Regions from separate parts of the Mesorhizobium sp. B2-3-14 genome, predicted to be linked through region 4. Evidence: predicted binding sites of a transcription regulator. Region 4 holds the regulator's gene; each other region holds the start of a gene.
The links. The regulator PhoB, encoded in region 4, activates phosphate uptake and scavenging genes when phosphate is short. The targets are predictions, from matches to a motif close to TGTCATNNANCTGTCAT.
Positions count from the first base shown of each region.

Region 1: a site for PhoB is predicted at 6,284-6,300, ahead of FJ950_RS05445 (esterase-like activity of phytase family protein). Genes of this name have one in related genera too.
Region 2: a site for PhoB is predicted at 3,878-3,894, ahead of FJ950_RS04585 (DUF1045 domain-containing protein). Genes of this name have one in related genera too.
Region 3: a site for PhoB is predicted at 3,960-3,976, ahead of FJ950_RS01435 (ceramide glucosyltransferase). Genes of this name have one in related genera too.

Region 1 is NZ_VFVP01000002.1:170,448-178,461, reverse strand. It holds gene FJ950_RS05470 (glucose/quinate/shikimate family membrane-bound PQQ-dependent dehydrogenase) at 1-843, opposite strand, end outside; gene FJ950_RS05465 (UvrD-helicase domain-containing protein) at 1,100-3,871, shown strand; gene FJ950_RS05460 (hypothetical protein) at 3,903-4,217, opposite strand; gene FJ950_RS05455 (trimethylamine methyltransferase family protein) at 4,341-5,894, opposite strand; gene FJ950_RS05450 (glycine cleavage T C-terminal barrel domain-containing protein) at 5,908-6,108, opposite strand; gene FJ950_RS05445 (esterase-like activity of phytase family protein) at 6,414-7,883, shown strand.
Region 2 is NZ_VFVP01000001.1:972,058-980,071, reverse strand. It holds gene iolD (3D-(3,5/4)-trihydroxycyclohexane-1,2-dione acylhydrolase (decyclizing)) at 1-1,514, shown strand, start outside; gene iolE (myo-inosose-2 dehydratase) at 1,622-2,539, shown strand; gene FJ950_RS04595 (DUF3329 domain-containing protein) at 2,580-2,792, shown strand; gene iolB (5-deoxy-glucuronate isomerase) at 2,969-3,781, shown strand; gene FJ950_RS04585 (DUF1045 domain-containing protein) at 3,934-4,641, shown strand; gene FJ950_RS04580 (alpha-D-ribose 1-methylphosphonate 5-triphosphate diphosphatase) at 4,678-5,817, shown strand; gene phnN (phosphonate metabolism protein/1,5-bisphosphokinase (PRPP-forming) PhnN) at 5,814-6,443, shown strand; gene FJ950_RS04570 (COG4280 domain-containing protein) at 6,576-7,331, shown strand; gene FJ950_RS04565 (hypothetical protein) at 7,328-7,543, shown strand; gene FJ950_RS04560 (ABC transporter permease) at 7,645-8,014, opposite strand, start outside.
Region 3 is NZ_VFVP01000001.1:318,360-326,373, forward strand. It holds gene FJ950_RS01425 (2'-deoxycytidine 5'-triphosphate deaminase) at 101-1,195, opposite strand; SAM riboswitch at 1,354-1,431, shown strand; gene FJ950_RS01430 (O-succinylhomoserine sulfhydrylase) at 1,488-2,678, shown strand; gene FJ950_RS01435 (ceramide glucosyltransferase) at 2,709-3,860, opposite strand; gene apaG (Co2+/Mg2+ efflux protein ApaG) at 4,080-4,472, shown strand; gene FJ950_RS01445 (Hsp33 family molecular chaperone) at 4,547-5,578, opposite strand; gene argF (ornithine carbamoyltransferase) at 5,726-6,637, opposite strand; gene FJ950_RS01455 (aspartate aminotransferase family protein) at 6,654-7,853, opposite strand.
Region 4 is NZ_VFVP01000003.1:324,964-332,977, reverse strand. It holds gene FJ950_RS10485 (CHASE domain-containing protein) at 1-489, opposite strand, end outside; gene FJ950_RS10480 (ATP-binding cassette domain-containing protein) at 630-1,454, opposite strand; gene FJ950_RS10475 (sugar ABC transporter permease) at 1,465-2,817, opposite strand; gene xylF (D-xylose ABC transporter substrate-binding protein) at 3,054-4,094, opposite strand; gene FJ950_RS10465 (ROK family protein) at 4,360-5,595, shown strand; gene phoB (phosphate regulon transcriptional regulator PhoB) at 5,598-6,287, opposite strand; gene phoU (phosphate signaling complex protein PhoU) at 6,307-7,014, opposite strand; gene pstB (phosphate ABC transporter ATP-binding protein PstB) at 7,040-7,843, opposite strand; gene pstA (phosphate ABC transporter permease PstA) at 7,840-8,014, opposite strand, start outside.

The DNA of each region.
Region 1 (8,014 bases), on a different contig from region 4:
CGAGGTCGGCAGGTAGACGCGCGCCGCGCAGGGCTGGCCGGCGGCGCCCGCTGCGTCGGCATAATAGGAGACGCCACGGCAGGTCTGGTGCTGGCGGTCCTTGTCGAGCTTGATCTTGGGATCGTAGCGCCACTTCTCCTTGCCGGTCGCCGCATCGACGGCGATGGCGAAGTTGTGCGGCGTGCAGATATAGAGCGTGTCGCCCACTTTGAGCGGTGTCACCTGATAGGTGGTCTCGCCGACATCGTCGGGGCCCTTGACGTCGCCGGTGCGATAGGTCCAGGCCGGCTTCAGGTTGGCGACGTTTTCCGGCGTGATCTGGTCGAGCGGCGAATACCGCTGGCCGAACTGCGTGCGCCCGTAATAGTGCCATTCGCCCGCCGGCACATCGCCGCCGAGATTGGCGTTGGGGATCACCTTGTCGGTGTCGAGCGCGCCGCCGATGTCCTTCGGGTCCGTGGTCATCGAATAGCCGGCCACCGCCAGCGATGCCAGCACGGCAAGGATCAAAGGTGCTCGCCCGTCCGGACCGGCAAGGCCGCGCCGCGCCCACGGCGTCAGCAGCCACAACGCCACCAGCACGATGATGCCGCCGCGCGGGCCGAGCTCCCACCAGTCGAAGCCGGTTTCCCAGACCGCCCAGGCCAGCGTGCCGAGCACGATCGCCGCGTAGAGCCAGAGCGCCGTCGAACGGCGCCGGTAGAGCAGCCAGGCGGCGACCAGGAAGGCGAGACCGACGATGATGTAGTACCAACTGCCGCCCAGCGAAGCCAACCAGATGCCGCCGGCGCCAAGCGCCAGGCCTAGGAGGAAGAGAATGAGGGAGGTGATGGTGACAGCCAAGATGATACTCCTTCGACTGTTGCGCGCGTGGGGCGGCCTAGGGCAACCCGCATTGCGTGTTGCCCCGGCAACTTTCTCCCGACCGCGGCGCCTGTCAAGCGTAGGTCGCGAGCCCGCGGGCAGCAACCTCGTTCCGCCTGGGATTGTTCCACAACGGCGGTTCCCATATCGGTGAAGCCGCCGTATCGGGCACTTTACCGGAACAAAACGTAGACAGTTCTGGTCTTTCCCTCCCGAATCACTACATTCGGGGGAGATGTCCGGCTTTTCCGAAGACATGCCCTTTTTCGACGAACCCAATGCGCGGCCCACGGCCCCGTCGGGCATTGCCGCGCGCGCCATGGCTGCCCGCGGCGGCCAAAACAATGCGCCCGACTATCTCAGGGGCTTGAATCCCGAGCAGCGGCTGGCCGTGGAGACCACCGAAGGCCCGGTTCTGGTGCTGGCCGGCGCCGGCACGGGCAAGACGCGCGTGCTGACCACCCGCATCGCCCACATCCTTGCCACCGGCAGGGCCTTCCCCTCGCAGATCCTGGCCGTCACCTTCACCAACAAGGCCGCGCGCGAGATGAAACAGCGCATCGGCATCCTGATCGGCGAAGGCAATGTCGAGGGCATGCCGTGGCTCGGCACCTTCCACTCGATCGGCGTGAAGCTGCTGCGCCGCCACGCCGAGCTTGCCGGCCTGAGGTCCGACTTCACCATCCTCGACACCGACGACGTCGTGCGCTTGATCAAGCAGCTGATCCAGGCCGAGGGCCTGGACGACAAGCGCTGGCCCGCGAAACAGTTCGCCCAGATGATCGACGGCTGGAAGAACAAGGGCCAGGGTCCGGCCGATATCGCCGAGGGCGATGCGCGCAGCTTCGCCAACGGCAAGGGCCGCGAGCTCTACAAGGCCTATCAGGAGCGGCTGCAGACGCTGAACGCCTGCGATTTCGGCGATTTGCTCTGCCACCCGATCCGCATCCTCCGCGCCAATCCCGATGTGCTGAAGGACTATCACCGGCGGTTCAAATACATCCTCGTCGACGAGTACCAGGACACCAACACTGCCCAATACATGTGGCTGCGTCTCTTGGCGCAAAGGCCGAGCGGATCACAACCAGCGCGAAGTGGTTCTCCGGGTGGGCGCGTTCCAAGTTTTTCCGGTGTTTCGGATGGAACGGACGCGGGTGGCTATAGACCCGCAACTCCAGAGGACGATTCAGCAGTTTCGGCCGAAGGCCGCAAGTCCGACCGGGCGTCCGAGCCGTTGCGAGGCCCCCGCGGAGGGCCCGCGCCGGCAGGCGCGGAACAGCCCGTGAGCGAAAACAAAGTTAACATCTGCTGCGTCGGCGATGACGACCAGTCGATCTATGGCTGGCGCGGCGCCGAGGTCGACAACATCCTGCGCTTCGACAAGGATTTTCCGGGCGCCACCATCATCCGGCTGGAGCGCAATTACCGCTCGACCGCGCACATACTGGGCGCCGCCTCCCATCTCATCGCCTACAATGAGGGCCGTTTCGGCAAAACGCTGTTCACCGACCGCAACGATCCGGAGGACGGCAAGGTCAACGTCCACGCCGCCTGGGATTCGGAGGAGGAAGCCCGCGCCATCGGCGAGACCATCGAGGCCTACCAGCGCCAGAAGCACAATTTGAACGACATGGCGATCCTGGTCCGCGCGTCCTTCCAGATGCGCGCCTTCGAGGACCGCTTCATCACGCTCGGCCTTAACTACCGCGTCATCGGCGGTCCGCGTTTTTACGAGCGCATGGAAATCCGCGACGCGCTGGCCTTCTTCCGCGTCGTCGCCAACAGCACCGACGACCTCGCCTTCGAGCGCATCGTCAATGTGCCCAAGCGCGGCTTGGGCGAAGCGACCATCCGCCAGATCCACGACACCGCGCGCGGCTTGCGCATCCCGATGCTGGAGGCGGCGGGTACACTGGCGGAAAGCGACGAGCTGAAGCCGAAACCGCGCGCCGCGCTGCGCGAGGTCGCGGCCAATTTCGAACGCTGGCAAAAGGCGCTGGAAACCACGCCGCACACCGAACTCGCCGAGACTATTCTCGAGGAGAGCGGCTACACCGACATGTGGAAGAACGACCGCTCGGCGGAAGCCCCGGGGCGGCTTGAGAACCTGAAGGAACTGATCCGTTCGATGGAGGAGTACGAATCGCTGCGCTCCTTCCTCGAACATGTCGCGCTGGTCATGGATGCCGAGCAGAATGCCGGGCTCGATGCCGTCTCCATCATGACGCTGCATTCGGCCAAGGGCCTCGAATTCGAGACCGTCTTCCTGCCCGGCTGGGAAGAAGGCCTCTTTCCCCATCAGCGCGCACTCGACGAAGGCGGCCGCTCCGGGCTCGAGGAAGAGCGGCGGCTCGCCTATGTCGGGCTGACGCGGGCCAAGAAGAACCTGCATATCTGGTTCGTCTCCAACCGCCTCATCCACGGGCTCTGGCAATCGACCATCCCGTCGCGCTTTCTCGAGGAACTGCCGGAAGCCCATGTCGAGGTCGCCGAAGCCGGCAACTCCTATGGCGGCTACGGCAATCCCTATGGCGGCGGCTCGTTCGCATCCGGCCGCGGCGGCGGCCAGGGGGCAGGAAGACAGAACCCCTATGGCGCTTCGCGCTTCGACAATATCGGCGGCACTTCGGGCGGCGGGGAAAAATCCGGCGCCTTCTCTAACACCTATTCGACGCCGGGTTGGCAGCGTGCGCAGGCCAACCGCACCGAGGCGACCGACCGCAACTGGGGCACGCGTTCGGGCCATCAGGTCGAACGCATCGGCTATGGGGAAACAGACTCCGGCTACGGCGCCGGCCGCACCAGCGTCAAAGGCCGCACCATAGACGGTGAACTGGTCGCCAAATCCGTCTCCGACACGCCGTCCGCCTTTAGCGTCGGCGACCGCGTCTTCCACCAGAAATTCGGCAACGGCAACATTTCAGCCATCGAGGGCAACAAGCTGACCATCGACTTCGATAAGGCCGGCCAGAAGCGCGTGCTGGACGGGTTTGTGCTGCCAGTGTGAGGCTGCCAGCCTCGAAGGCTGACGTCCCGCCTCAATCCACCTTCTTCTCGCCCCGCTCCCCGGCCTTCACGATATCGCCCGTCGTAAACAGGATTTCCTTCAGTTCCACGCGCCAGTCCGTCTTCTGGCGCAGCAGGAATTCGAGGTCCATGCCGAAATGCTTGAACTCCTCGCTCTGCGCGTTCTTCATGATCGCCTTGGCCTGCGGGTTCTTCTCGACCGACATGCGCTGTTCGTACCAGCTGATCGCTTCCGCCTCCTCGATCAGCGAGGTGATCATGCGGGCAAAGGTCCGCACTTCCTGCGACAGTTCTTCCGGCGGTTCGTGGTACTGGTCGAAACCCATGTCGTCCTCCCTCAACGGCTCGCGGATGGAGCCAGGCATTGGCCCGCATCCATGAATGCGTGGGACGCGCCGCGGGTTCCGGGATCACGGCCACAATTCGGGATGATGGATCCGCGAACTATCTCACGACACCGGCGCAGCGCCGCCCTCTTCCGTGCGCCGCGCGATGAACGCGTCGAGCACGCCTGACGTGGCGGCCGCCGCGGCCGGCGGCTCGAAATCGGCAAGGGTGCGCTTCCAGATGCCGGTGGCGCGTTCGGTGGCGGTCTTCGAGCCGCTTTGCGTCCAGTTGCCGAAATTCGACCAGTCGGCCACCAGCGGCTCGTAGAAGGCGGTGCGGTAGCGCGCCATGGTGTGGCCGGCCGAGAAGAAGTGGCCGCCCGGCTGCACTTCGGCGATCGCCTCGAAGCCTATTGCGTCGTCGTCGCCGGGGGTCGCCGCACAAAGTTCCGCGACCGTCTGCAGCGCCTCGATGTCGGTGACCAGCTTTTCCAGGGAAACGCTCAAGCCCCCTTCCAGCCAGCCGGCCGCGTGGATGCAGACGGTGGCGCCCGACAGCACCGAGCCCCATAGCGCGAACTGCGTCTCGTGCGCGGCCTGCGCGTCCGAAATGTTGGCCGCGCTGCCGCCGCCCGAGCGCCAGGGCAGACCGGTGAAGCGCGCCAGCTGGCCTGCACCCAGTGTCGCCTTCACGTGCTCCGGCGTGCCGAAGGCCGGTGCGCCCGATTTCATGTCGACATTGGAGGAGAAGGAACCGTAGACCACCGGCGCGCCCGGCCGCACGATCTGCGCCAGCGTCAGCCCGGCCAGCGCTTCGGCATGCTGCAAGGTCAGCGCGCCGGCCACGGTGATCGGCGCCATCGCACCGGCCAGGCAGAACGGCGTGATGATCAGGACCTGGCCCGCCTTGGCGAAATCGATGATGCCTTGCGCCATCGGAATGTCGAGCTGGCGCGGCGAGTTGGTGTTGATGACGGTGTAGCAATGCGCGCCCGAGCGGAACTCGTCCTCGGACAGCCCGCGCGCCAGCCTGATCATCTCGAAACTGTCATCGACCTGCGGCGTGCCACGCGCGAACACGAACGGGAATTTGTCCGACAGGGTCAGCTGCGCCCGGTTGACGGCATAGTGGCGGAAACGATTGTCGATGTCCTGCGGTTCGATGCACGGCCCCAGCATGTGCAAGACGTCGAAATGCTGCACCAGCTTGATCAACTCCTCGAAGGCGACCAGCGTCCCGGGCCGCCGGCCGCGCTCGAGATCGGTGACATTGGGCGCGCCGGAGCCCGCCAGGAATGTCATCGAGCCCAGTTCGAGCGACAGGTCGCGATCGCGCGCTCCGGCATAAGCGTGGATCGATCGCGGCGCCGAGGCTAAGGCTACCGCCACCATGTCGCGGCCTATACGCACCATGTCGGTGTCGGGGTCGACCAGGGCGCCGGCGCGGGCGAGCACCTCGCGCGCCTCGGGCAGCAGCACCTTGATGCCCAGTTCTTCCAGCACGCGCAGCGCCGTGCCGTGGATCGACGCCACCTGGTCGTCGGAAAAGATCGGCTGCGGCAGGAACGGATTCTTCAGCGACCGGTAATTGGGCTTGCGGCTTGATTCGCTGCCCGCCTCGCCCATGCGTCCCCGCCGGCGTTCGCGCCTTGTATCCCGTGCAGCGTCATCGACCATCAGAAACTCCTCCTCATTGCCGCATCGCCCTGCCCTGGGGACTGTAGGGCGAAGCCGCGATGACCCGCGCCGTCCGTTCGACGCCGACAATGTGCACGCAAAGCGCCATCCCCTCCCCGGCGAAATCGTCGTCCACCAACGCCAGCGCGACGCTCTTGCCGATCGTGTAGCCAAATCCGCCCGAGGCGCCGACAACGCCACCCCCGATGACCACTGCGCGATAGTGCGGCTTCGAAGCTTCCCCTCCCGGTCAGTTCGAAGCCGGCATCATATCCGTACTAGACATAAGTGTCTAGTACGCCAAGCACGCTCCATGGGAGGTCACCAATTCCCGCTCTCCAGCGTTTTTTATCAGCACATGGAGATACCGGCTGACCCGTGTCGCCCACTGTCACGCAAGCATCATGTTGACGCCTTAGATCGCTTTCGGGGAGGCACGCGCGGCATCATCGATGCGGCACCTCTTTTTCATTTTTCCTTCGGCCGCTCCGGCGTGCTTCGTCACAAAGAGGATTGTCCATGAAACACCTGCACCGAACCGCCTCGCTCGGCGTCGCGCTGGCCTTGTTCACCGCCCTCACCCCGGCGCTTGCCGATGGCGTGGCCTACATCAACAAGGGCCTCGTCGGCGTCGGCCGCATCCCGGCCGACCAGCGCGACAAGTTCGGCGAGACCTTCGGCTCGGGCTCGGGCATGGCGATCGACATTTCGGGCTGGACGCATGATGCCGGCACCTACAAGGGATCGCTCTGGCTATTGCCCGACCGTGGCTACAATGTCGCCGGCACCACCGACTACCGGCCGCGCCTCAACACCATTGCCATCGAGTTCACGCCTGTCGCGCCGGGCGCTGCTCCCGCAGCCGGCCAGGAGCAGACGGGCGTCAAGGCGACGCTTGCCGACACCATGCTTCTCACCGACGACAAGGACGCCGATGCCACCGGCCTCGATCCGCTGTCGGACGTACGCGCCGCGGCCGGCGACATGCCCATGCTGCCCGTCGCCACCAATGGCAAGCTCGCGCTCGACAATGAAGCCATCGTGCGGCTGCCGGACGGCTCGATGTTCATCTCCGACGAGTACGGCCCCAACATCTACAGGTTCTCCGCGCAAGGCCGCCTGATGTCGGCGACCCAGCCGCCTGCGGCTCTCGTGCCGATGCGCAAGGGAGCGCCGAACTTCTCCTCCGACAATCCCGGCCCGGGCGCCGCCGACCCTGATCCGAAGGATCCCGAAACCGGGCGCCAGAACAACCAGGGCCTCGAAGGCATGGCGATGACGCCGGACGGCAAGTTCCTGATCGCCGTGCTGCAGTCGGCGCCCCGGCAGGATGGCGGCGATTCACCCTCGACACGGCAGAACACGCGGGCGCTGGTCTATGATGCCTCCGACCTCGCCCATCTGAAGCTCGCGCATGAATATGTCGTGCCGCTGCCGGTGTTCAAGGATGCCAAGGGCAAGACCAAAATCGCCGCGCAGAGCGAGATCGTGGCGCTTTCGGCCACGTCCTTCCTGATGCTGGCGCGCGACAGCGGCAACGGCCAGGGCCTGAAGAAGGGTGACGCTTCGCTCTACCGCCAGATCAACATCGTCGACGTCTCCGGCGCGACCGACATCGCGGGCGGCGCCTTCGACGCGGCCGACAAGCCGGTCGCCCCCAAGGGCGTGCTTGATCCCTCGGTGACGCCGGCCAAGCTGACGCCGTTCATAGACATCAACGACGCCACCGCGCTTGGCCACTTCGGCCTGCACAATGGCGGCGCGAAGGACCACAACGAGCTTTCGGAGAAGTGGGAAGCGATGTCGTTGGCCAGCGTCCTCGATCCCAAGCTGCCCGACGACTATTTCCTGTTCGTCGGCAACGACAATGACTTCCTCGCCCAGGACGGCTTCCAGGTCGGCGCGCCTTACAAGGCCGACGACGGCGCCGATGTCGACACCATGTTCCTGGTCTATCAGGTCACGCTGCCAGGTCTCGGCAAGAAGTAACGATCACTGCTCAAGCGGGCGCGCCTGGCGCGTCCGCTTGAGCAGGTGGTGAAGGCCTACTTCAGGAATTCCGCGTCCTTCGGCACGCCGGCATCGATCGGCTCGGCCGTCCTGCTCGACACGGCCATGAT
Region 2 (8,014 bases), on a different contig from region 4:
TCCTGTTTTTGCCGGGCGACGTCTTTGCCAACCGCATTCCCGATCCCGTGCTGCAGCAGGCCGAGGATTTTTCCGACGGCACGGCGACGGCCAACGACTGCTTCCGCCCGGTGTCGCGCTATTTCGACCGCATCACCCGGCCGGAGCAGATCATCCCGGCGCTGAGCCGCGCCATGCAGGTGCTGACCGATCCGGCCGAATGCGGCCCGGTGACTTTGTCGCTTTGCCAGGACGTGCAGGCCGAGGCCTATGACTATCCCGAGAGTTTCTTTGGCGAGCGGATGTGGCGCCAGCGCCGGCCGCGTCCGGACCGTGACGAACTGGCGGCGGCCGTGGCGGCGCTCGAGGGAGCCAGGAAGCCGCTGATCATCGCCGGCGGCGGCGTGCTCTACTCTCAGGCTTCCGACGAACTGGCCAAGTTCGCCCAAGCCGCCGGCATTCCGGTCTGCGAAACGCAAGGCGGCAAGTCCTCGCTGCCGGATGATCACCAGCTCAACATGGCAGCGGTCGGTGTTACCGGCACTTCGGCCGCCAACCGGCTGGCGGAAGAGGCCGACGTCGTGCTCGCCATCGGTACGCGGCTGCAGGATTTCACCACAGGCTCGTGGGCGCTGTTCAAGAATTCCGGCAAGACCATCATCGGGCTCAACGTGCAGCCCTTCGATGCCGGCAAGCACCGGGCGCTGCCGCTGGTCGCGGATGCCTGGGAAGGGCTGGCCGAGTTGGGAACCGCGCTGCAAGGCTGGAAGGCGCCCGCCGCCTGGACCGACAATGCGGCCGCCGGCAAGAAGGCCTGGCAGGCCGATGCGGCCAAGGTGACGGCCTCGACCAACGCTGCTTTCCCCTCGGATGCGCAGGTGATCGGCGCCGTGCAGCGCGCCATGGGCTCAGGCGTGACGCTGCTGCATGCGGCAGGCGGACTTCCCGGCGAACTGCACAAGCTCTGGCAGGCCGGTGCCCCGGGCTCCTACCACGCCGAATATGGCTTCTCGACCATGGGTTACGAGATCGCCGGCGGGCTCGGCACCAAGATGGCCAAGCCCGACGAGGAGGTCGTCGTCATGATCGGCGACGGCTCCTACTTGATGCTCAACTCCGAGATCGCCACCTCGGTGATGCTCGGCCTGAAGCTGACCGTGGTGCTGCTCGACAATAGGGGTTTTGGCTGCATCAACCGGCTGCAGATGGCGACCGGCGGCGCCAACTTCAACAATCTCTTGCAGGACTCGCGCCATGAAATCCTGCCCGACATCGACTTTGCCGCGCATGCGGCGAGCATGGGCGCGATATCAGAGAAAGTGCCGTCGATCGCCGAGCTGGAAAACGCGCTGCAAAAAGCCAAGAAGAACGACCGCACCACCGTGCTGGTCATCGACACCGATCCGCTGGTTTCGACCGATGCCGGCGGCCATTGGTGGGACGTGGCGGTGCCCGAGGTCTCGGCGCGGCCTCAAGTGAACGCCGCGCGCAAGGCCTATGACGAGAAGCGGCGGATGCAGAGCGTCGGCGATTGACGCCAGCTCCCTTCTCCCGGTCACTATACGGGGAGAAGGTGCGGGCATGCGGATGAGGGGCGGCGCTAGCGCCAAAAAAATTGAACTGTCTAATCCGGAGTGACGACTTGAAAGCCAAATTGGGCATGTCCCCCATCGCGTGGTGGAACGACGATCTTGCCGAACTGAGCGATGACGTGTCGCTGGAGGAATGTCTGCGCCAGTCGCGCTCTGCGGGCTTCACCGGCATGGAGATGGGCCGGCGCTTTCCCAACGACCCCGCCATCATGCTGCCGATCCTGAAGGCCGCCGACGTGACGCTGTGCGGCGGCTGGTTTTCCGGCACGCTGGTGGACGAGGAGATGGCTGCCAACAAGGACCGCATCCAGCCGATGATCGACCTGTTCAAGGCGGTCGACGCGCCCTGCATCGTCTATGGCGAGGTCGGCCGCTCGATCCAGGGCGACCGTTCCAAGCCGCTCGCCACCAAGCCGAAGCTGACTGGCGACGAGATGAAGGCCTACGCGCGGCGCCTGACCGAATTCGGCGAATGGTGCGCCGAGCAAGGCATGCCGCTGTCCTATCACCATCACATGGCGGCTGTGGTCGAGACCGAGCCGGAGCTCGATGCCTTCATGCGCCATTCCGGCGAAGGCATCCCACTGCTGCTCGATGCCGGACACCTCGCCTTTGCCGGCGGCGACGTGCTGCGCGCCATCGACAACCACCACAAGCGCATCAGCCACGTCCATGTGAAGGACGTGCGCATGGGCGTGATCGAGAAGCTCGACCGTACGAAGCAGTCCTTCCTCGACGCCGTGTCGCTCGGCGCCTTCACCGTCCCGGGCGACGGTTCGCTCGATTTCGGCGCCATCGTGCAGCGCTTCGCCGACCACGGCTATGAAGGCTGGTTCGTGGTCGAGGCCGAGCAGGACCCGAAGAAGAACCCGCCGCTGAAGATGGCGCAGGTTGGCCACAAGGAGCTGATGCGGGTGATGACATCAGCCGGTTACACGGTGGAGACGCAAGGGTTTCCGAATGCCTGATCGGGTTCTCGCCGGGCCGGGCTTGCTGTAGGCTGGCCAGATGAAAGATTCCGAGCACCCCTTCTTCCGGCCATTGTGGCGGCGTGTCGCCGTCGTCGCGGTCTGCCTCATCTGGTCGGTCATCGAGTTCGCCACCGGCACGCCGTTCTGGGGCGTCATCGCGCTCGGCTTTGCCGGCTACGGCGCCTGGCAATTTTTTTATCTTTATAAGCCGGCCGACGAGACGAAGCCTCCGGCCGATCCGAAGGAATAGGCGGTCCATGGCGCGAGCAGTTTTGTGGATTGGATACTGCGAGCGTAACGGATCGCACACATCGGCGATTGGCCGAAACGCCCCTCGCTTCGTCATCCTAGGGTCTTCGCGACGGAGCTTCGCTCCTGCTCCGCCCTAGGATGACGAAGTTGGAAGGCTAGGATAGGAGAGACAAAATGTCGAAACTGCTCGTCAAAGCCGACAAGGGCCATGGCCGCGTCGCCCATGTGACGCCGAAAAGCGCCGGCTGGACCTATGTCGGTTTCGACCTGCATCGGCTGAAGCCGGGCGAAAGCGCCTCGGGAAAGACGGACGACCGCGAAGTCTGCCTGGTGTTCGTGACCGGCAAGGGTACCGCGAAAGCCGGCGGCAAGGATATCGGCCTGCTCGGCGAGCGCATGTCGCCCTTCGATGGCAAGCCGTGGTCGGTCTACGTGCCGCAGGGATCGGACTGGTCGGTAACGGCCGATACCGAGCTGGAACTTGGCGTCTGCTCGGCGCCTGGTCTTGGCGGTGGCCTGCCGGTCCGGGTGATCGGACCGGACGATCTCGGCCAGGAGGTGCGCGGCAAGGGCACCAATACGCGTTACGTCACCAACATCCTGCCGGAAGGCCAGCCGGCCGACTCGTTGCTGGTCGTCGAGGTCATCACGCCCGGCGGTCATACGTCGAGCTACCCGCCGCACAAGCACGACCAGGACAATCTGCCTGCCGAATCCTATCTCGAGGAAACCTACTACCATCGCCTCAACCCGCCGCAGGGCTTTGCCTTCCAGCGCGTCTACACCGATGCCGACAAAAGCGGACATCGCGCGCTGGACGAAGCCATGGCGATCGAGGACGGCGATGTGGTGCTGGTGCCCAAGGGCTATCACCCCTGTGCCGCCTGCCACGGCTATGACCTCTATTATCTCAATGTGATGGCCGGACCGAAGCGGACCTGGAAATTCCACAATGCGCCCGAGCACGAATGGTTGATGAAGGCCTGACCGTCTCGCGTTTCCGGCCGAACTTATTGGTCCAGCTGGGAAAAATCGTCGGCTAAGGACCCTAGGGGTCGATTTGCCTTCTAAAACCCGTCAAAGCTTCGTCAATCCGTCATGGAAATCACCTATGGCAACGGTTCTGACGAGGACTTCCCATGCGTTATGCCATTTATTTCACCCCCCGGCAGGACGAGCCGCTGGCGCGCATCGCCGCCGACTGGCTGGGCCGCGATCCGTTCGGTGCCGCGACCAGGCCGGTTGAGGCCGTTGCCGATCTGTCGGCGGCGGAAGTGGCCTTCCACACCGCCTCGGCACGCCGCTACGGCTTTCACGCGACGCTGAAGGCGCCCTTCCACCTGGCTGCCACGGAGACCGAGACCTCGCTGCGCGCGGCGCTGGATCATTTTGCCGAGGTTACGCCTGTCGTCACGATCCCGCGCCTGGTCGTCAGCCAGATCGACAGCTTCTTCGCGCTGGTGCCGGAAGGGCCGCTGCCTCCGCTCAACCGCTTCGCCGACAATGTGGTACGCGATTTCGACCGGTTTCGCGCACCGCTGTCAGAGGCCGAGATCGAGCGGCGCAGCCCGGATTCGCTGAAGCCGGCCGAGTTTCGTAATCTTTGCCAATGGGGCTATCCCTATGTCTTCGAGACCTTCCGCTTCCACATGACCCTGTCCGGCCGGGCCGGCCCACAGGAAAGCCCTCGCCTGCGCGCGGCGATCGACAGCCTGTTCGCCGATGTGTTGCGCCAGCCCGTGCTCGTGGACGCGCTGACATTGTTCGTCGAACCCGAACCCGGCGCGCCATTCATGGTGCTTTCCCAGCACGCGCTCGGACGCCGCCCGGCCCGGAAAACCGCCTGAACGAAACCCGACTGCAAGAACCAAGGACTACCCGCAATGACCGCCGAAACTGTTCTTTCCAACGCCCGCATCGTTCTTGCCGACGAGATCGTCGAAGGGTCACTGGTGCTGCGCGATGGCTTGATCGCCGGCATCGATGGCGATGCTGCCCGGACCGGCGAGGACATGGGCGGCGACTTTATCATTCCAGGGCTGGTCGAACTCCACACCGACCATCTCGAGGGCCATTATGCGCCGCGGCCGAAAGTGCGCTGGAACCCGATCGCCGCGGTGCTCGCCCATGACGCGCAGGTGGCGACCGCCGGCATCACGACCGTGCTCGATGCCTTGCGCGTCGGCATGGACGAGGACGCCGACCTGACATTGGACGACATTCGCAAGCTGGCCGATGCGATCGAGGACAGCGTCGCGCGGGATCGTCTGCGGGCCGATCACTTCCTGCATCTTCGCTGCGAGGTTTCAGCACCGGATTGCCTCGACGCATTCGCCAATTTCGACGGTGACGAACGGGTCAAGCTGGCGTCGCTGATGGACCATGCGCCAGGCCAGCGCCAGTTCGTCAACCTTGAAACCTATGCCTACTACTACCAGCGCAAGCTGAAACTCTCGGATCGCGATTTCCAGAAATTCTGCGAGAAGCGGATGGCCGAATCGGCACGCAACTCTGGGCCGAACCGCGTCTTCATCGCGGCCGCCTGCCAGGAGCGCGGCATCGTGCTCGCCAGCCACGACGATGCGACGTCGGCTCATGTCGACGAGGCCATCGAGCAGGGCGTGCGGGTCGCCGAGTTCCCGACCACCGAGGAAGCGGCGCGGGCCTCGAAGGCCGCCGGGCTCGGCGTGCTTATGGGCGCGCCGAATGTCATGCGCGGCGCCTCGCATTCGGGCAATGTCTCGGCACGCACCTTGGCCAGCGATGGCCTGCTCGACATCCTGTCGTCCGACTACATTCCCTTCAGCCTGATCCAGTCGGCCTTCTTCCTGGGCGACATGGTGGAAGGCATTTCGCTGCCGCAGGCCGTCGCCATGGTTTCGAAGAACCCGGCGCAGGCCGTCGGCCTCGACGACCGCGGCGTCATCGAGCAGGGCCGTCGCGCCGATCTGGTGCGCGTGCGCGTCGACGATCATGTTCCGGTCGTGCGCACCGTCTGGCGGCAGGGGCGCCGGGTGGCATGATGGTGTCGGCCTCGATCGAGCGCGAACTGTCCGCCGAAACCTTTCCGATCCGTCACGGCGTCTTTGTCGCCGTCGTGGGCCCCAGCGGTGCCGGCAAGGACACGGTGATCGGCTATGCCAAGGCGCTCTTTGCCGACGAGACGCAGCTGGAGTTCGTGCGCCGCGTCATCACCAGGCCGAGCGATGCGGCGAGCGAGGACCACGATACGCTGGCCGACGCCGCCTTCGCCGAGGCCGATGCCGACGGCGCTTTCGCCGTCTCCTGGGAAGCGCATGGCCTGCGCTATGGTCTGCCTGCCGATGTCGACTGGTCTGTTTCCAATGGACATGTCGCCGTCGCCAACGTGTCGCGCGCGATCATCCCCACCTTGCGCGAGCGCTATGCCAATCTGGCGATCGTCGAGATCACCGCTTCGCCCGAGGTGCTGGCCGAGCGGCTGGCCATGCGCGGTCGCGAGTCGCGCGGCGAGGTGCTGGCGCGGCTGGCGCGCAGCGCCAATATGAGCTTGTCCGGCCCTGGTGTCACGTCGATCGACAACAGCGGTCCGCGCGAAGTGGCCGGCGAGCGTTTCGCCGAAGTGCTGCGTAAGGCCATGGCGTTTTCCGACATGTCGGGCCTGATCTGATCCGGACTTGTTTCACCCGCCTGCTTGCGCTGTCGCTGGAAATGCTCCGGGCTGCTGGCCGCATAGGGTGATTCTGGATTACGCTCCGGGGATTCGCCCCAGGAATCAGGGTCGAGCCAGACAGGAAGCTTCATGCAGACACTGACACCCGTCCTCTCGACAATCGCGGCGGCATTTCTCGCCTCGCTGGTCGAGGTCGTCGAAGCTTTCACCATCGTGCTTGCGGTGGGAGTGACGCGCAGCTGGCGCCCGGCATTGACCGGCGCCGCGCTGGCGCTGGCGGTGCTGGCGGCTCTGGTGCTGGCCTTCAGCCCGCTGCTGGCGCTGGTCCCGATCACCACCCTGCAGTTCGTTGTCGGGGTGCTGCTCATCCTGTTCGGCATGCGCTGGCTGCGAAAAGCCATCCTGCGCAGCGTCGGCGTCATTGCCCTGCATGACGAGGAAGCGGCCTTCGCCAAGGAAACCGCGGCCCTGCACCGGCAGGCCGCCGACCGGCGCGCCGACTACCTCGCCGGGCTGGCCTCGTTCAAGGCGGTGCTGCTCGAGGGTGTCGAGGTGGTGTTCATCGTCATTGCCGTCGGCGCCGCGCATGGGCAGACATTTTACGCCAGCATGGGTGCGCTGGCGGCTTTCATCCTGGTGATGCTTGTCGGCCTGGCCGTCCACCGGCCGCTGGCGCGCGTGCCCGAGAATGCGCTCAAATTCGTGGTCGGGCTGATGCTGACCAGCTTTGGCATCTTCTGGACCGGCGAAGGCATCGGCGCCGATTGGCCTGGCGCCGATCTTGCCCTGCTCGCCATCTTCGCCATAGTCGCGCTGGCGTCCTTCGCCATGGTGCGCTGGCTGCGCGGAATCAGTCCAACGGCAGCCGGAGGGCTCGCCCGATGAACGTCCTTCGTCTCGTTGCCAGGGAGGTCTTCGGCATGTTCGTCGATGACGGCAATCTGGCGCTGCTGTCGCTGGTCCTGGTGGCCGCCGTGACCGCGGCGGTGAAGTTGCTCGCGCTGCCGCCGCTGCTTGGCGGTGGGCTGTTGCTGGTCGGCTGCCTTGCCATCCTGTTGCAAAGCGTTCGCCGCGCCGCACGCCAGAGCGGCAGGTAATTTCAGCCAAGGCCGCACGGCGGATCACCAGAGGGTGGCCGCGAAAGGCACGCCACCCCGTCAGCGCCCAGCACCGGTAAGCTATTTCTGCCGGGACTGACCTATTCCGCGGCGGCGCCGACCGCGCCCTTGCGGGCGGCATCGACCATCCGCCGGCGCGCCCGGAACACACCCCATTGCTGGTCGACCAGCACGCCGATGAGGATGACGCCACCCATCACCGCGAAGTTGAGGGAGGAGGGAATGCCGAGCAGGTTGACGAGGTTCTGCAGTTCCTGCAGCAGCACCGTGCCGAGGATGACGCCGATCAGCGAGCCCTCGCCGCCGCGCAGAGAGAAGCCGCCGAGCACCGCGGCCGCAATGGCGTAGAGCTCGTAGAACTGGCCGTGGCTGGCCGGCGAGATCGAGCGCGTGTACATGGCGAAATAGATCGCCGACAGGGCGGTGAGCACGCCGCAGATGACGTAAGCC
Region 3 (8,014 bases), on a different contig from region 4:
CAAGCCAGAGCGGGGCGCTGTCCCGCCGATCTAGCAATAGGTTTCCGTCACGTCCCTGCCGGGCATCTCTCCCACAAGAGCGAGGTCGGCAGCTTCAACCTTAGCGCACGGCGCGGAAATGCTTTGACAGCTTCAGGCCCTGCGCCTGGTAGTTCGAGCCGAGATCGGTGCCGTAGAGCGCCTGCGGTCGCTTCAGCATATGCTCGTAGACCAGCCGGCCGACGATCTGGCCGTGGTCGAGGATGAACGGCACTTCGTGGCTGCGCACTTCGAGCACCGCCCGGCTGCCGGTGCCGCCGGCCGCCGAATGGCCGAAACCCGGATCGAAAAAGCCGGCATAGTGGACACGAAACTCGCCGACCAGCGGATCGAACGGCGTCATCTCGGCGGCGTAGAGCGGCGGCACATGCACCGCCTCCTGGCTGACGAGGATGTAGAACTCGTCGGGATCGAGCACCAGTTCGCCGGCGCGGCTCTTGTGGATCGGCTCCCAGAAGTCGAGGACATCCTGCGCGGCGCGCTTGTCGACATCGACGAGGCCGGTGTGGTGCTTGCCGCGATAGCCGACCAACCCATCCTTGTCGCCATTGAGGTCGATCGACAGCGCGATGCCGCCGCCGGAAATGTTCGGCGGCTCCGTGGCGACCAGCATCTCGGCACGATGCAGCTCATGCAACTCGGCTTCCGAGAGCAGCGCATTGCCGGTGCGAAAGCGGATTTGAGACAGGCGCGAACCCGTGCGCGCGATGATCGGAAAGGTGCGCGGGCTGACCTCGAGATAGAGCGGACCGGTGTAGCCGGCGGCGATCTTATCGAACTCATGGCCCCGATCGGTCATGACGCGGGTGAAGATGTCGAGCCGCCCGGTCGAGCTCTTCGGATTGGCCGAGGCCGAAATGTCAGCCGGCAGGGCCAGACTTTCGAGCAGCGGCACAATATAGACGCAGCCGGTTTCGAGGACCGCGCCTTCGGTCAGACTGATCTCGTGCAGTTGCAGCCGATCGAGCTTTTCCGACACCTTGTGGTTGGGACCGGGCAGGAACGAGGCGCGAACCCGCCAGGCCCTTTCGCCCAATCTGAGATCAAGGCTTGCCGGCTGGATCTGGTCGGCATCGAGCGCGCGCGGCGACTTCAGCGCGCCGGACCGGAACAGCGCCGAAATGTCCTGATCGGGAAGAATGCCTGTCTGCCGCAAAGTCTGGCTCCGCCCCAAGACTGGTCTCTTTCGTTGCAGGTTCTTGTTTGTTGCAGGATCTTGCCGCAAAACCGCCGGGCACTTCTGCGGAACCTGCCTTGGTACAAACGTCTTAATGAAGCCGGCAATTGACGCAAGCGTGGCGCGGGTCTAAAGGGTCGTTATCCCGTGGTGATTTGGCCGGTCGGCTTGCAGCCACGTTAAACAAGTCGCTAAAGGACCGTCGGGCCGCAAGGCCGTATGGACCGGTTGCGACTTTCGCGGCCGGTTTTTTTGTGTCTGGAACAAAGCGATGAGCACCAAGAAGCGCAACTGGAAACCTCAGACGGCACTCGTGCATGGCGGAACCCTGCGTTCCGGCTTCGGCGAAACCTCCGAGGCGATGTACCTGACCCAGGGCTATGTCTATCAGACGGCGCAGGCCGCCGAGGCCCGCTTCAAGGGCGAAGAGCCTGGTTTCATCTATTCGCGCTACGCCAACCCGACCGTCGACATGTTCGAAAAGCGCATGTGCGCGCTTGAAGGCGCCGAAGACGCGCGCGCCACGGCGTCGGGCATGGCGGCGGTGACGGCTGCCCTTCTGTGCAGCGTCAAGGCCGGCGACCACATCGTGGCCGCGCGCGCGCTGTTCGGCTCCTGCCGCTGGGTGGTCGAGACGCTGGCGCCGCGCTATGGCATCGAGGCGACCTTGGTCGACGGCACCGAGATCGCCAATTGGGAAAAGGCGGTCAGGCCGAACACCAAGCTGTTCTTCCTGGAAAGCCCGACCAACCCGACGCTCGAGGTCGTCGACATCGCCGCCGTCGCCTCGCTTGCCAATTCGATCGGCGCGCGGCTGGTCGTCGACAATGTCTTTGCCACGCCGCTGCAACAGAAGCCGTTGCAGCTTGGTGCGCACATCGTCGTCTACTCGGCCACGAAGCACATTGACGGCCAGGGCCGCTGCCTGGGCGGCGTCATCCTGTCGGACAAGAAGTGGATTGACGAGAACCTGCACGACTATTTCCGCCACACCGGTCCCAGCCTGTCGCCGTTCAACGCCTGGACGCTGCTGAAGGGCCTGGAAACCTTGCCGCTGCGCGTGCGCCAGCAGACCGAGAGCGCCGGCAGGATCGCCGACTTCCTGGCCGGGCAGCCGCAGATCGCCCGCGTCATCTATCCCGGCCGCGCCGACCACCCGCAGGCCGATATCGTCAAGAAGCAGATGTCGGGTGGCTCGACGCTGATCTGCCTCGACGTCAAGGGCGGCAAGCCGGCGGCCTTCGCCCTGCAGAACGCCCTCGACATCGTGCTGATCTCGAACAATCTGGGCGATGCCAAGAGCCTGATCACCCATCCGGCGACGACCACCCACAAGAACCTCAGCGATGAGGCCCGCGCCGAACTCGGCATCGGGCCAGGTACGCTCAGGCTGTCGGTCGGCCTGGAGGATACGGACGACCTGCTGGAAGATATCGCCCAAGCCTTGAAGGCCGCCAAATAGGTTTCGTCCAGGCAGCGTCGTCAGCAGCGATCAGGCGCTCGACGGCGTCTCCTCCAGTTCCGCCGTCTTGGTGCGGATGGTCATGGCGTTGCCGCGCCAGTCGACGGAGCCGCCGAGCCAGCCGCGCGCCCAGATGGCCGGGAGCATGACGTCCCGCGCGACCGTCGCCGCGATCATGCGCGTCGAGACGTGCCAACCCTTGGCCAGGGCCAGAGCGCATTCCGGAAGATAGAACGCCGCCAGCACGGCAATCGCGGTTGCCCAGAGACTGACGCCGGCGCTCGCCGCGGCAATCAGCGCAAGAGCCAACGGGACCGCCGCGCCAGTCAGGATCTCGGGCGCGAAGAACAGCGGGAAGGTGACGCGGCGCAGGCGCGCCCAGCGGGCCTGGCGCGACCAGATCTCGCCAAACGTGCGCTGGCCGAGCGGCTGCTCGAAGGGCGCCGCAACGAGGTTGACACGCAGGCCGAGGCCGTTCACCAGCTTGGTCGCGGCGGCGTCCTCGGCGATCTCGGCGGCCAGCGCGCGGATGCCGCCATTGGCGTCCAGCATCGGCTTGTTCCACAGCATGCTCTTGCCCTGCGCGAAGCCGAGGCCGAGCGCCTCGCCGGCATACTGCCAGCGGGCCTGCAATGTGTTGAGGAAGGCGCATTCGACGTCGGCCCAGAAACCATCTGGCCTGGAGCCGATCGGCGTCGAGCAGACAAGGCCGGTACCGTGCTGCCACGCCGCCATCATGTGCTCGACATAGTCCCTCGGCATCAGAACGTTGGAATCGGCAAGAATGATCCAGTCGTGGCGCGCCGCTTCCCAGCCTTTGACGCAATTGTTGAGCTTTGGATTGGCACTGACACGGTCGTCGCCGATCAACAGCCGGGCCGGCACCTGCGGAAACCGGGCAATCGCCCTGTTTATCAGTTTGACCACCGGGTCGTCGGCATGGGCGACGCAGAAGATCAGTTCGTAGCGTGGCCAGTCGAGCGCGAAGGCGCGTTCCAGCGTCTCATGTGTGAATGGCTCGACGCCGCGCGACGGGACGACAATCGACACCGCCGGCGATCTGCCCGCCGGCGGGGCAATCGTGGTGCGCCGTTTCAGCTGTGAAGCGGCAAGCAGGATGCTGGCAGCGTTTGAGAGGATGAGTGCGGTCGAAAGCGAGGCGGATATGAGAGTGAGTTCCATCGAGATCTGGTCACTCCGGAAGTCGGCCCGCGTCGCGGCCGTTTTCAACAGTTCGACAGAGGGCCGAGTCGCCCGGTTCGCGCACACCACCATTGTCGTGTGTCACTTAAATGACATTCTTTGCCGGCACCTGCGTTTCAATCCCAGGCGCGACAAGACGCGCACGTTGACCTGCTCACCGCGAGCGTCGAAAGTCGTCGGATTGTTTTGGAGCCGCTCATGTACCGCGCCGTGACGCGCAACATCGAAGTGCAGGTCAGGCCGTTCTATCTGGAGGATCGTTCAGATCCCCAGGAGAACCGCTACGTCTGGGGCTATCAGATAACGATCGACAACCAGTCTGACGAGTTCGTGCAGCTTCTGTCGCGCTATTGGCACATCACCGATGGTGCCGGCCGGGTCGAGGAGGTCCGCGGGCCGGGCGTTGTCGGCGACCAGCCGGAACTCAATCCCGGCGACAGCTATCAGTACACGTCCGGCTGCCCGCTCTCGACACCCTCCGGGATCATGGTCGGACGCTACACGATGCGCAACAAGCGCGGCGAGACGTTCGACATCGCCATCCCGGCCTTCTCGCTCGATCTGCCGGGGACAAGGCGCACGGTGAACTGAGGGCCGACGGTCGCGTCGCCCCTCATCCGCCCTTCGGGCACCTTCTCCCCGCAGAACGGAGAGAAGGAAAGGCTTTACTGAGCCGCAAACTCGGCTGGATCGAAGTCGTACTGCGTCGAGCAGAATTCGCAGGCGACATGGATGCCGCCATCCTCGGTGCTGTCCTTGATCTCCTGCGCTGAGAAGCCTTCGAGGATGCCACGGATCTTGTCGCGGGAGCATGAGCACTGGTCGGCCACGGGAACGCCGCCGAAGACGCGCACGCCATGCTCATGGAACAGACGATAGAGCAGCCGCTCGGCGCCGATGGTCGGGTCGATCAATTCGGTCGGCTCGATGGTGCCGAGCAAGGCCAGGAGTTCCTGCCAGGAATTATCAGCCGGATCGTGGACTCCCTCGCGCGGATCGCCGTCCCCACCCGGCAGGTCCGGAATGCGCATGCGCTCGGGCGATTGCGGCAGGAACTGCGCCAGGATGCCGCCGGCGCGCCATTGCTCGCGCGCGCCGCCGATCCCGGGCGTCAGCAGCTTGGCGACCGAGAGCCTGATATCGGTCGGGATCTGTTCCGACTGACGGAAATATGTGCGCGCCGCGTCTTCCAGCGTTTCGCCGTCGAGCTGGACGATGCCTTGGTAGCGCTGAGTATGGGCGCCCTGGTCGATGGTCAGCGCCAGCACGCCGCTGCCAAGCAGCGTCTGCTGGGACGTCTCGCCTGCCGCGACCAGTGCTTCGAGCCGATCCGCATCGAAGCGTGCATAGGCACGCAGTGCCGAGGGCGTGGAGAAGTCCGCGACCAGCATGTCGACAGGCCCGTCGGTGCGGGTCTGCAGGATGAACTTGCCTTCGAATTTGAGCGAGGTGCCGAGCAGAACCGTCAGCACACAGGCTTCCGCCAGCAGGCGGGCGACCGGCTCGGGATAATCGTGGCGGCCAAGGATGGCGTCGAGCATCGGCCCAAGCTGGACCGTGCGGCCGCGCACGTCGAGCGGACCGACCTCGAAGGGAACGACGTGATCGTCGCCGGCGTAGCCGAACTCGCCGAGTTTGGGGTGATGTTCAGTCACTTGATGGCTTTCCAACATGACAAAGCTCCAGGGCGCGGCCATGCGGCCCTGGTGGGCACATGCGTCCAAACGCGCTTGATTTGCGTGATGCGGCGCAGATAGGCATCGCGCCGCCGCAGATCAAGCGCCTGGGCATTTCAGGCGCCTGGGCATTTCGGGCGCCCAAGACACTTCAAGCCCCAAGACACTTCAAGCACCGAGGCACCAGGCAAGCACTGCCTTCTGGGCATGGAGCCGGTTCTCGGCCTCGTCGAAGACCACCGAATGCGGCCCGTCGATGACCTCGTCGGTCACTTCCTCGCCGCGATGGGCCGGCAGGCAGTGCATGAACAATGCATCCGGCTTGGCCTTGGCCATCAGCGCCGCGTTGACCTGATAGGGCGAGAAGACATTGTGCCCGCGAGCACGGTGTTCCTGTCCCATCGACACCCAGCAATCGGTGACGATGCAGTCGGCCTGGTCGACGGCTTCCTCGGGCGAGCGGGTGAAATGCAGCTTGCCGCCATGCGCCTTGGACCAGTCGACATGCTTCTGCGCCGGTTCGCTGCCTTCGGGCACGGCGACGTTGAGGTTGAAGCGGAACCGTGCCGAGGCCTCGAGCAGCGAGTGCAGCACATTGTTGCCATCGCCGGTCCAGGCAATCGTCTTGCCGGCCACCGGACCGCGATGCTCCTCGAAAGTCATGATGTCGGCCATCAGCTGGCAAGGGTGGGTGTCGTCGGTCAGTCCGTTGATCACCGGAACGGTGGCATTCTCGGTCAACTCCAGCAGCCGCTCATGCGAGGTGGTGCGGATCATGATCGCATCGACGTAGCGCGACAGCACCTTGGCGGTGTCGGCGATTGTCTCGGAGCGGCCGAGCTGCATCTCGGTGCCGGTCAGCATGATGGTCTCGCCGCCGAGCTGGCGCATGCCGACGTCGAAAGAAACGCGCGTGCGCGTCGACGGCTTGTCGAAGATCATGGCCAGCACCTTGCCTTCGAGCGGCTTGGTCCGCTCGCCGGCCTTGAGACGCGCCTTTCGCGTCACCGCATCATCCAGCATGAAGCGCAAATCGCCTTCGGAAACGGTGGAAAGATCGGTGAAATGGCGAACTGACATCAGGAATGGTTCCGGATTACTTCGCGGCGGCGGAGGCGATCGCCTCCGACAGGCCCTTGGCGCCGGCGCGGATGCGGTTGAGCGCTTCGTGAATCTCGGCGTCGGTGACGGTGAGCGGTGGCAGCAGGCGAATGACGTTGTCGCCGGCCGGAACCGCCAGCAAATGCTGGTCGCGCAGCGCCATGTTCACCTTGCCGTTGGGCATCGCGCATTTGAGGCCGAGCATCAGCCCGGTGCCCCTGATATCCTCGACGATTTCGGGGAATTCGTCGGCTATCGAGGCTAGCCCCTGCTTCATCAGCAGCGCCTTGCGCTGGACATCCTCCAGGAAGCCGTCTTCCAGAACGACGTCGAGCACGGCGTTGCCGACCGCCATTGCGAGCGGATTGCCGCCGAATGTGGTGCCGTGCACGCCGGCGGTCATGCCGACGGCCGCCTCGTCGGTGGCAAGGCAGGCGCCCATCGGGAAGCCGCCGCCAATGCCCTTGGCGATTGCCATGATGTCGGGCGTCACCGCAGACCACTCATGCGCGAACAGCTTGCCGGTACGGCCAATGCCGCACTGGACCTCGTCGTATATCAACAACAGGCCGTGCTGTTCGCAGAGCTGCCGCAGCCGCTTGAGCGACTGTGTCGGTACTGGGCGGATACCGCCCTCGCCTTGCACCGGCTCGATCAGGATCGCGGCGGTCTCGGGCGTGATCGCCTTCTCGGCGGCGTCGATGTCGTCGAAGCCAACCTGGTCGAAGCCTTCGACCTTGGGTCCGAAGCCCTCGAGATATTTGTACTGGCCGCCTGCCGCGATGGTCGCCAGCGTGCGGCCATGGAAGGCGCCTTCGAAGGTGATGATGCGGAAGCGCTCGGGATGTCCCTTGACGAAGTGGTAGCGCCGCGCCGTCTTGATCGCGCATTCCAGCGCCTCGGCGCCGGAATTGGTGAAGAACACCTTGTCGGCGAAGGTGGCATCAGCCAGCCGCTCGCCAAGTCTGCTCTGCCCCGGGATCTCATAGAGATTGGAGACGTGCCAGAGTTTCGCCGCCTGCTCGGTGAGGGCCGCGACAAGGTGCGGATGGCCATGGCCAAGCGAATTGACCGCGATGCCGCCGGCGAAATCGAGATATCGCTCGCCCTTGTCGGTAACCAGCCAAGTGCCTTCCCCATGGTCGAAGGCCAGGGGTGCGCGAGCAAAGGTCTCGTAAAGCGCCGAACCGCTCATTATATGCGTCTCCGGTACCGGAAAATCAAAAAAGCCGCCAAAGCGGCGGCCTTCTGCGGCTTATCGTGTTTTTCGGCCATGAAGTCAACGAAAACGTCGCGTAGTGGCGCGCGGCAAGCTCCCCGACGCAACGCCGGCTCATGAGCGACCGGGCAAGTTGG
Region 4 (8,014 bases):
CGCCGCACGCCGCACCGGCTCGCTGAACATGTCGTAGCCGATGATGGTCTGGTTGGACGGATCGAGCGGCTCGAAAAGCGCGATCGGCGTGCGCCAGGCCTGCGTCGTATCCGGATAGACCGGATGACTGGCGCCGAAATCGTGGAGGAGGTCGCGTTCCACCGCTGCCTCGTCGCCCGTCCTGACCAGCCGCAGGAAGCCGATGCCTCGCAGGCCGGCGAAATTGTTGTCGACATCCAGCGCCTTGAAGAATGCCTTGAACTCGTTCTGGGAAATATCGCCGTTGCGCGCGTCGAACAGGGCCTGTGTCGAGCGCAGCAGCGACAGGTGCAGATCGATACGGCTCTCGATCCGGTTGAGGGCGTCATCGGCCGCCCCTTCGAACTTGATGCGGGCGGCTTCCTGCGTCGCGAAATAAGCGAACCCCGCCATGGTCATGCTGATCAGTGCAACGGCAATGAACGCGACGATTGGAAAAAGCTTCTTCAACGGATGATGCGGTCCATGAGCAAAACAGGACCTTTTATGGGCAAGTCGCCGGGCCAACACAATGGTTAGGCCACACCATCGTGATCACTGGCATATCACGTGACCGGCAACGGGGCGTGCCCGAAGCGGCCTGACCGGCCTCAGGCGGCGATCTTCAGCGCGCCCGGCCCCGGTATGGCACCTGGAGGACATTTGCCCAGGATGATCATCCCAAGCACCTCGTCCTGCGTGACGTCAGTCGTGCGGGCGGTACCGACCACCTGGCCATTCTTCATCACGCAGACACGGTCGGCCAGCTCGAACACGTCGTGGATGTCGTGGCTGATCAGGAAGATGCCGATGCCATCGGATTTGAGCTGCCTGACCAACTCGCCGACCTGGGCGGTTTCCTGGGGCCCAAGTGCCGCCGTCGGCTCGTCCATGATCAGGATGCGGGCATTGAACAGGATCGCGCGCGCGATCGCCACCGATTGCCGCTGACCGCCCGACAGCTTGATCACCGGTTCCTTGAAGCGCTGGAAGCGGGGATTGAGCCGCCCCATCACCTTGCGCGCCTCGGCCTCCATGGCGACGTCGTCGAGCGTGCCCCAGGCGGTCATCAGTTCGCGGCCGAGGAACAGGTTGGCGGCGGCATCGACATTGTCGGCCAGCGCCAGCGTCTGGTAGATCGTCTCGATACCGTATTTCTTGGCGTCGCGCGGGTTGGAAATCGCTGCCTCCTCGCCATTGACGAAGATCTGGCCCGCATCGCGCTTGTAGGCGCCGGACAGGATCTTGATCAGCGTCGACTTGCCGGCGCCGTTGTGGCCGAGCAGTGCCACGACCTCGCCGGGGAAAAGATCGATCGAGGCGTCGTCGACGGCGCGGATGCCGCCGAAGGCGATCGAGATGTTGCGCATGTCGACCAGCGGCGTGCCAGTGGGCGCAGTTGTGAGGGCCCTTACGGGAGCGGTTTTGTCAGCCATGGTCGTATCCCTAAACCCGCTTGCGATAGACGGTGTCGAGCCAGACGGCGATGACCAGCACGGCGCCGACGACGATGCTTTGCAACGGCGAATCGACACCGAGCAGCACCATGCCCGACTGCAGCGACTGCATCAGCAATGCACCGAGCATGGCGCCGATGATGGTTCCCGAGCCGCCGGCAAGCGAGGTGCCGCCGATGACGGCCGCGGCAATGACCAGCAGCTCATCCAATGTTCCCAGCACATTGGTGGACGAGTTCTGCCGGGCCGACGAAATGGCGGCGGCGATCGTGGCCAGCACGCCCATGATCATGAACACCTTCATGGTGATCCAGCGCGTGTTGATGCCGGCGAGATTGGCCGCTTCCGGATTGCCGCCGATAGCAAAGACATAACGGCCGAAACGGGTGCGGTTGGTGATGAAGGTCATGACCAGACCGACGGCGACCGCCATCAGCACCGGTATGGCGATGCCGTGGGCGATGAACAGCCCGCCCTCCGGCACGGTGATGTTGTTGGCGGCCGCGTACCGGTTCACGATCCCGATCGGCCATGGATAGGAGTTGGCTAGCCAGACCGCGCCCATGATGACGGCGCAGGTGACGACGCCGAGCAGCGTCTCGGCCCAGATCGGCCGCAGGGGGAAGCGGAAGCGCTTGCGCTGGACCCGCCCGTTGAACAGCGCGAACACGACGGCCAGGCAGGCGACGATGCCGACGACCCAGCTCCAGGTGGCGCCGATCGATCCGGCCGGTCCGCCGCCCATAAGCTGGAACGTGGCGTCGAGCGGTGCCACCGTCTGGCCTGACGTGACCCACCAGGCGGCGCCGCGCCAGACCAGCAGGCCACCCAGCGTGACGATGAAGGCCGGCACTTCGAGATAGGCGATGACGAAGCCCTGGAAGGCGCCGATCAAAAGCCCGAGCGCCAGACCGATGACCAGTGCCAGGACCCAGATCCATGGGTTGCCGAGTTCAAGTCCTACGAACCGAACCAGGAAATGTACCTGCGCAAAGCCCATGACCATGCCGATCAAGCCCTCGGCGGAACCGACGGACAGGTCGATGTTGCGCATGACGATGACCAGCACCATGCCGCAGGCCATGATGGCGACCGCGGACGTCTGCACCGACAGGTTCCACAGATTGCGTGGCGTGAGGAACGTGCGGCTGTCGAAATCGAGCGGATTGACACCAAGACGCAGGCTCGAAATCACATGCAGCGCGACCCAGATCAGCAGCAGCGCGCCGATCATGCCGAGCATGCGGGTATCGATCTCGGTCGCCTTCAGGAAACGCGCGACCGCGCCGAGTTCCGACGCACGCGCCGTATCGGCCTGCGAGGTTGAGGTCGTGTCGGTCATGATGTCCTCCCAGCGGCTTGCCGTCTGACGCGGAGCCGGACCAGAGCCCAGAAGTTAGCCGCCAGCGGCGGAAACACAAATCTTGTCGGGAAAACGCCGCGGCTTGGAAGCAATTCCAGGAAAAGTGCGTAAGGGTTTTTGTCCGGAATTGCGAAGACAAGGAAATTGGAACGGCCAGTGTTCAGAACACTGACCGTTCCACGCCGCGGCGTTTCCGACTTTTCAGGCGATCAAGCTCAGTTGCAGGCCGCGACGCTGCCCGCGGCAACGCCCGTGCAGACTTCGTCCTTCTTGATCCAGCCGGCGTCGATGACGAGGTTGAGATTGTCCTTGGTGATGGCCACCGGGGTCAGGAACAGCGACTTGACGGTGTTGCCGCCAGGCGTCGTGAAGTCCTTCACGCCGGCGATGTCGGTCATCTTCTTGCCGTCGGCGAGTTGCGAGGCGATCTCGGCGGCGTTCTTGCCGAGTTCGCGCGCGTCCTTCCACACCGACACGGTCTGGGTGCCGAGCGCGATGCGGTTGAGCGCGGCGTGGTCGCCGTCCTGGCCGGAGACCGGCACGGTGCCGGCGAGCCCCTGCGCCGTCAGCGCCGCGACGACGCCGCCGGCGGTGCCGTCATTGGCGGCGACCACGGCGTCCACCTTGTTGTCGTTGGCGGTGAGGAACTGTTCCATGTTCTTCTGGGCGTTGGCGGGCAGCCAGCCGTCCGTATAGGCTTCGCCGACATTCTTGATCTTGCCGCTGTCTATGGCCGCCTTCAGCAATTCCATCGAGCCCGAGAACAGGAAGTCGGCATTCGGATCGGCGCCGGAGCCCTTGATGAAGACGTAATTGCCCTCAGGCTTCACCTTGAACACTTCGCGGGCCTGCATGCGGCCAACTTCCTTGTTGTCGAAGGTCAGGTAGAAGACGTCCTTGTTCTCGATCAGGCGGTCATAGCCGACGACCGGAATGCCCTCGTCGAGCGCCTTCTGTACCGCCGGGCCGATGGCCGACGCGTCCTGCGCCAGGATGATCAGCGAATTGGCACCCTGCGAAATCAGGCTCTCGACATCGGTCAGCTGCTTGCCGGGATTGGACTGCGCATCGGCGGAAATGTACTTGTCGCCCGCGGCCTCGATCGCCTTCTTCATGGCCGCCTCGTCGGTCTTCCAGCGCTCCTCCTGGAAGTTGGACCACGACACGCCGATGACCTTGTCCTTTGCCTGCGCGACCGACGCCAGCGTCAGCGACATGGCGACACCCGCCAGAATGGCGACTGTGAATCTCTTCATGATATCCTCCCTGCGCCCGCGTGTGGCGCGACCAAACTGGCCCTAAGGCCGGCACAAAGGCCCTAATTTTTTCGAGCCTCGAAAAAACACTGGTCCATCGCCGGAACACTGTCAACATCGATTCTGACGGATTTTGAGGTGCCGGAAGCCTTTTTTCGAGCCCCGCAATAAATAAATGACAGCCCCAGCCGCTTCTGCCAGTATTCGACCCGTGCCGGAGGTGTTCGAGGGGGCGTCAAGAACCGCGGCGACGGGGAGGGAAATCATGTCGGTCGGAATCCGCCACGACGATCTGCGCCGGCGCAACCGCGCAATGGTGATTGGAGCCGTGCGCCGGGGTGGCCAGCCCTCGCGCACTGAGATCGCCGCCACCACCGCCCTGAGCCACTCGACCATATCGGCGATATCAGCCGACCTGATCGGCGAAGGTATCCTGAGCGAAGGCAAGCCGAACGAGGCCGGCTCACTGAAACGCGGCCGGCCGCAGGTGGGCCTTTGTCTCAACCCCGAGGCCGCGACGGTCATGACCGTGGTGCTGTCGCTGAATTTCCTCTCCGTCGCCGTCATCGACTACGCCGGCCAGGTGATATCGGAGGAGCAGCGCCGGCTGGACACGCTGACCATGTCGCGCGAGGCGCTGATCGGCGAATGCGTGGCCATCGTCCGGCGCCGCCTCGAGGATCCCGACCTCGATGTCGCCAGCATTGCCCGCATCGCGCTGGCGATCCAGGGCATCACCGACACCGAGGCGCGCGCCATGCTGTGGTCGCCGATCACGCCGCAGACGGACATTGCCTTCGCCGATATACTCGAAGCCGAATTCGGCATCCCCGCCACCATGGAGAACGACTGCAACATGATGGCTGTGGCGCTGCGCTGGCGCGACCCCGAGCGCTACCGCGACGACTTCATCGCCATCCTGCTCTCGCACGGCATCGGCATGGGCCTGGTGCTGAAGGGCGAGCTGTTCACCGGCACCCATTCCTCAGGCGGCGAGTTCGGCCACATGATCCATCGCCCCGGCGGCGCGCTCTGCCGCTGCGGGCGGCGCGGCTGCGTCGAGGCCTATGCCGGCAACTATGCCATCTGGCGTAATGCAGGACAGATGGGTGAGGACGCCAAACCGGTCGACGTCAGCGACGCCGACATGCGCGCATTGGCGGCCACGGCGCGCGAAAGAGACGGACCGGAGCGCGAGGCCTATCGCAAGGCCGGCGAGGCGCTGGGCTATGGCCTTGGCAGCTTGTTCGCGCTGATCGATCCGGCGCCGGTTGCGATGGTCGGCGTCAGCGCCGCCGCCTTCGATCTGATCGAGCCGGCCTTGCGTGAGGCCATCGCCCAGACCGCCGGCGGCCAGCATTCGACGTCGATTTCCTTCGATACAGAGCCGAACGAATTGCCGCTGATCCGCGAGGGCTGCGCCATGCGCGCGCTCACCTTCGTCGACCAGGAGATCTTCGCGCCGGGCGTGCAGGTGAGATCCGGCAAGAACGTGGCCTGATCTCAATCCTCGCGGATTGCGTAGCCCGCGCCACGGATGGTGCGTATCACATCGGGCATGCGGCCATTGTTGACCGCCTTGCGCAGGCGGCCGACATGCACATCCACGGTGCGCTCGTCGATGTAGATCGTCTCGCCCCAGACATTGTCGAGCAACTGGCTGCGCGAGAACACGCGGCCGGGATGGCGCATCATGAATTCGAGCAGCCGGAACTCGGTCGGTCCGAGCCGGATCTCGCTCTTCTTGCGATAGACCCGGTGCGATTCGCGGTCGAGCACGATGTCACCGACCTTGAGCACGCTGGACAGCACTTCCGGCTTGGCGCGGCGCAGCAGCGCCTTGACCCGGGCCATGAATTCCGGCGTCGAGAACGGCTTGACCAGATAGTCGTCGGCGCCGGTCGAGAGGCCGCGCACGCGGTCGCTCTCCTCGCCGCGCGCCGTCAGCATGATGATCGGCAATCGCTCCGTCTCGGGCCGCATGCGCAGGCGCCGACAGAGTTCGATGCCGGAAACCGCCGGCACCATCCAGTCGAGCACCAGGAGGTCGGGCACGTTTTCCTGGAGGCGTATCTCGGCTTCGTCGCCGCGTGTCACCACCTCGACCTGGTAACCCTCGGACTCCAGGTTGTAGCGGAGGAGCACGCCCAGCGGCTCCTCGTCCTCCACCACCATGATGCGTGGCGCGATCATCGATCGATCATCCCTGCCGTCAAGCCGCCGGCACCGACATCGCCGTCTCGTCCTGCTTCGGACGGTTGGCGGGCAGTTGCGTGCCGGTCAGCACATAATACGCATTCTCGGCGATGTTGGTCACATGGTCGCCGATGCGTTCGAGATTCTTGGCGCAGAACAAAAGATGCGTGCAAGCCGTGATGTTGCGGGGATCCTCCATCATGTAGGTCAGGAGTTCGCGGAAGACCGAAGTGTATTTGACGTCGATGCGTTCGTCGTCATTCCTGAGCTTGGCGAGGGCGGCGGCATCGCCGGCCGCATATTCCTCGACGACGCCCTGCACCTGGATCAGCACCAGCTGCGCCATGGAGTCGATGGAATGCGACAGGTCGCGCGGCGTGGCGGTGAGGCCGACCGAGCCGACGCGCTTGGCGATGTTCTTGGCAAGGTCGCCGATGCGTTCGAGATCGCCCGCCATGCGGATCGAGCCGACGACATGACGCAGATCGTCGGCCATCGGCTGGCGCTTGGCGATCAGGGTGATGGCGCGATCATCGAGTTCGCGCTGGCGCGCGTCCATGATGGCGTCGTCGGAGACCACGCGCTGTGCCAGCGCGTTGTCGGAATTCAGCAGCGCCTTGGTGGCGCCGCCGACCATCGTGCCGGCGAGATCGCCCATGTCGCTGATCAGCCTGCTGATCTGTCCGAGATCCTCGTCGAAGGCTGCGACTGTGTGTTCGGCCATGATCCTGGTCCTCGTATGCGTGAGATCAGCCGAAGCGGCCGGTGATGTAGTCCTGCGTGCGCTTCTCGCGAGGCGACGTGAAGATTTTCTCGGTTTTGTCGAATTCGACCAGCTCGCCCAGATACATGAAAGCCGTCTGCTTCGACACGCGCGCGGCCTGCTGCATGTTGTGGGTGACGATGACGATCGTGTAGTCGGCCTGCAACTCGTCGATCAATTCCTCGATCTTGGCGGTCGACAATGGGTCGAGCGCCGAGGCCGGTTCGTCGAGCAGGATGACCTCCGGCTTGACCGCCACGGTGCGGGCGATGCAAAGCCGCTGCTGCTGGCCGCCCGACAGGCTGAGGCCGCTGGCATTGAGCTTGTCCTTGACCTCGTTCCACAGCGCGGCGCGTTTCAACGCCTGCTCGACACGGCCGTCCATCTCGGCCTTGCCGATCTTCTCATAGAGCCGGACGCCGAACGCGATATTCTCATAGATCGACATCGGGAACGGCGTCGGCTTCTGGAACACCATGCCGATCTTGGTGCGCAACAGGTTGAGGTCCTGCGAGCGGTCGAGAACGTTCTGGCCGTCGAGCAGCACCTGACCCTCGGCGGTCTGCTTGGGGTAGAGCTCGTAGATGCGGTTGAAGACGCGCAGCAGCGTCGACTTTCCGCAACCCGACGGTCCGATGAAGGCCGTCACGCTGCGCTCGGGCAGCGACAAGGTGATGTCTTTCAGCGCCTTCGACTGGCCGTAGTAGAAATTGAGGTTCTTGACCTCGATCTTCGCCTTGGCGGCTGCCTCTGTCGCAATCGTCATGTCTGGAGACAACATCTGGCTCATTTGTCCTCTCTGCGTCCGGTCAGGCTGCGCGCAAAGATGCTGAGCGCGAGAACCGTCAATGTGATTATGAGTGCGCCGGTCCACGCCAGTTGCTGCCACTCCTCGTAAGGGCTGAGAGCGAACTGGAAGATGGTCACCGGCAGGCTGGCCATCGGCGCATTGAGATTGCTC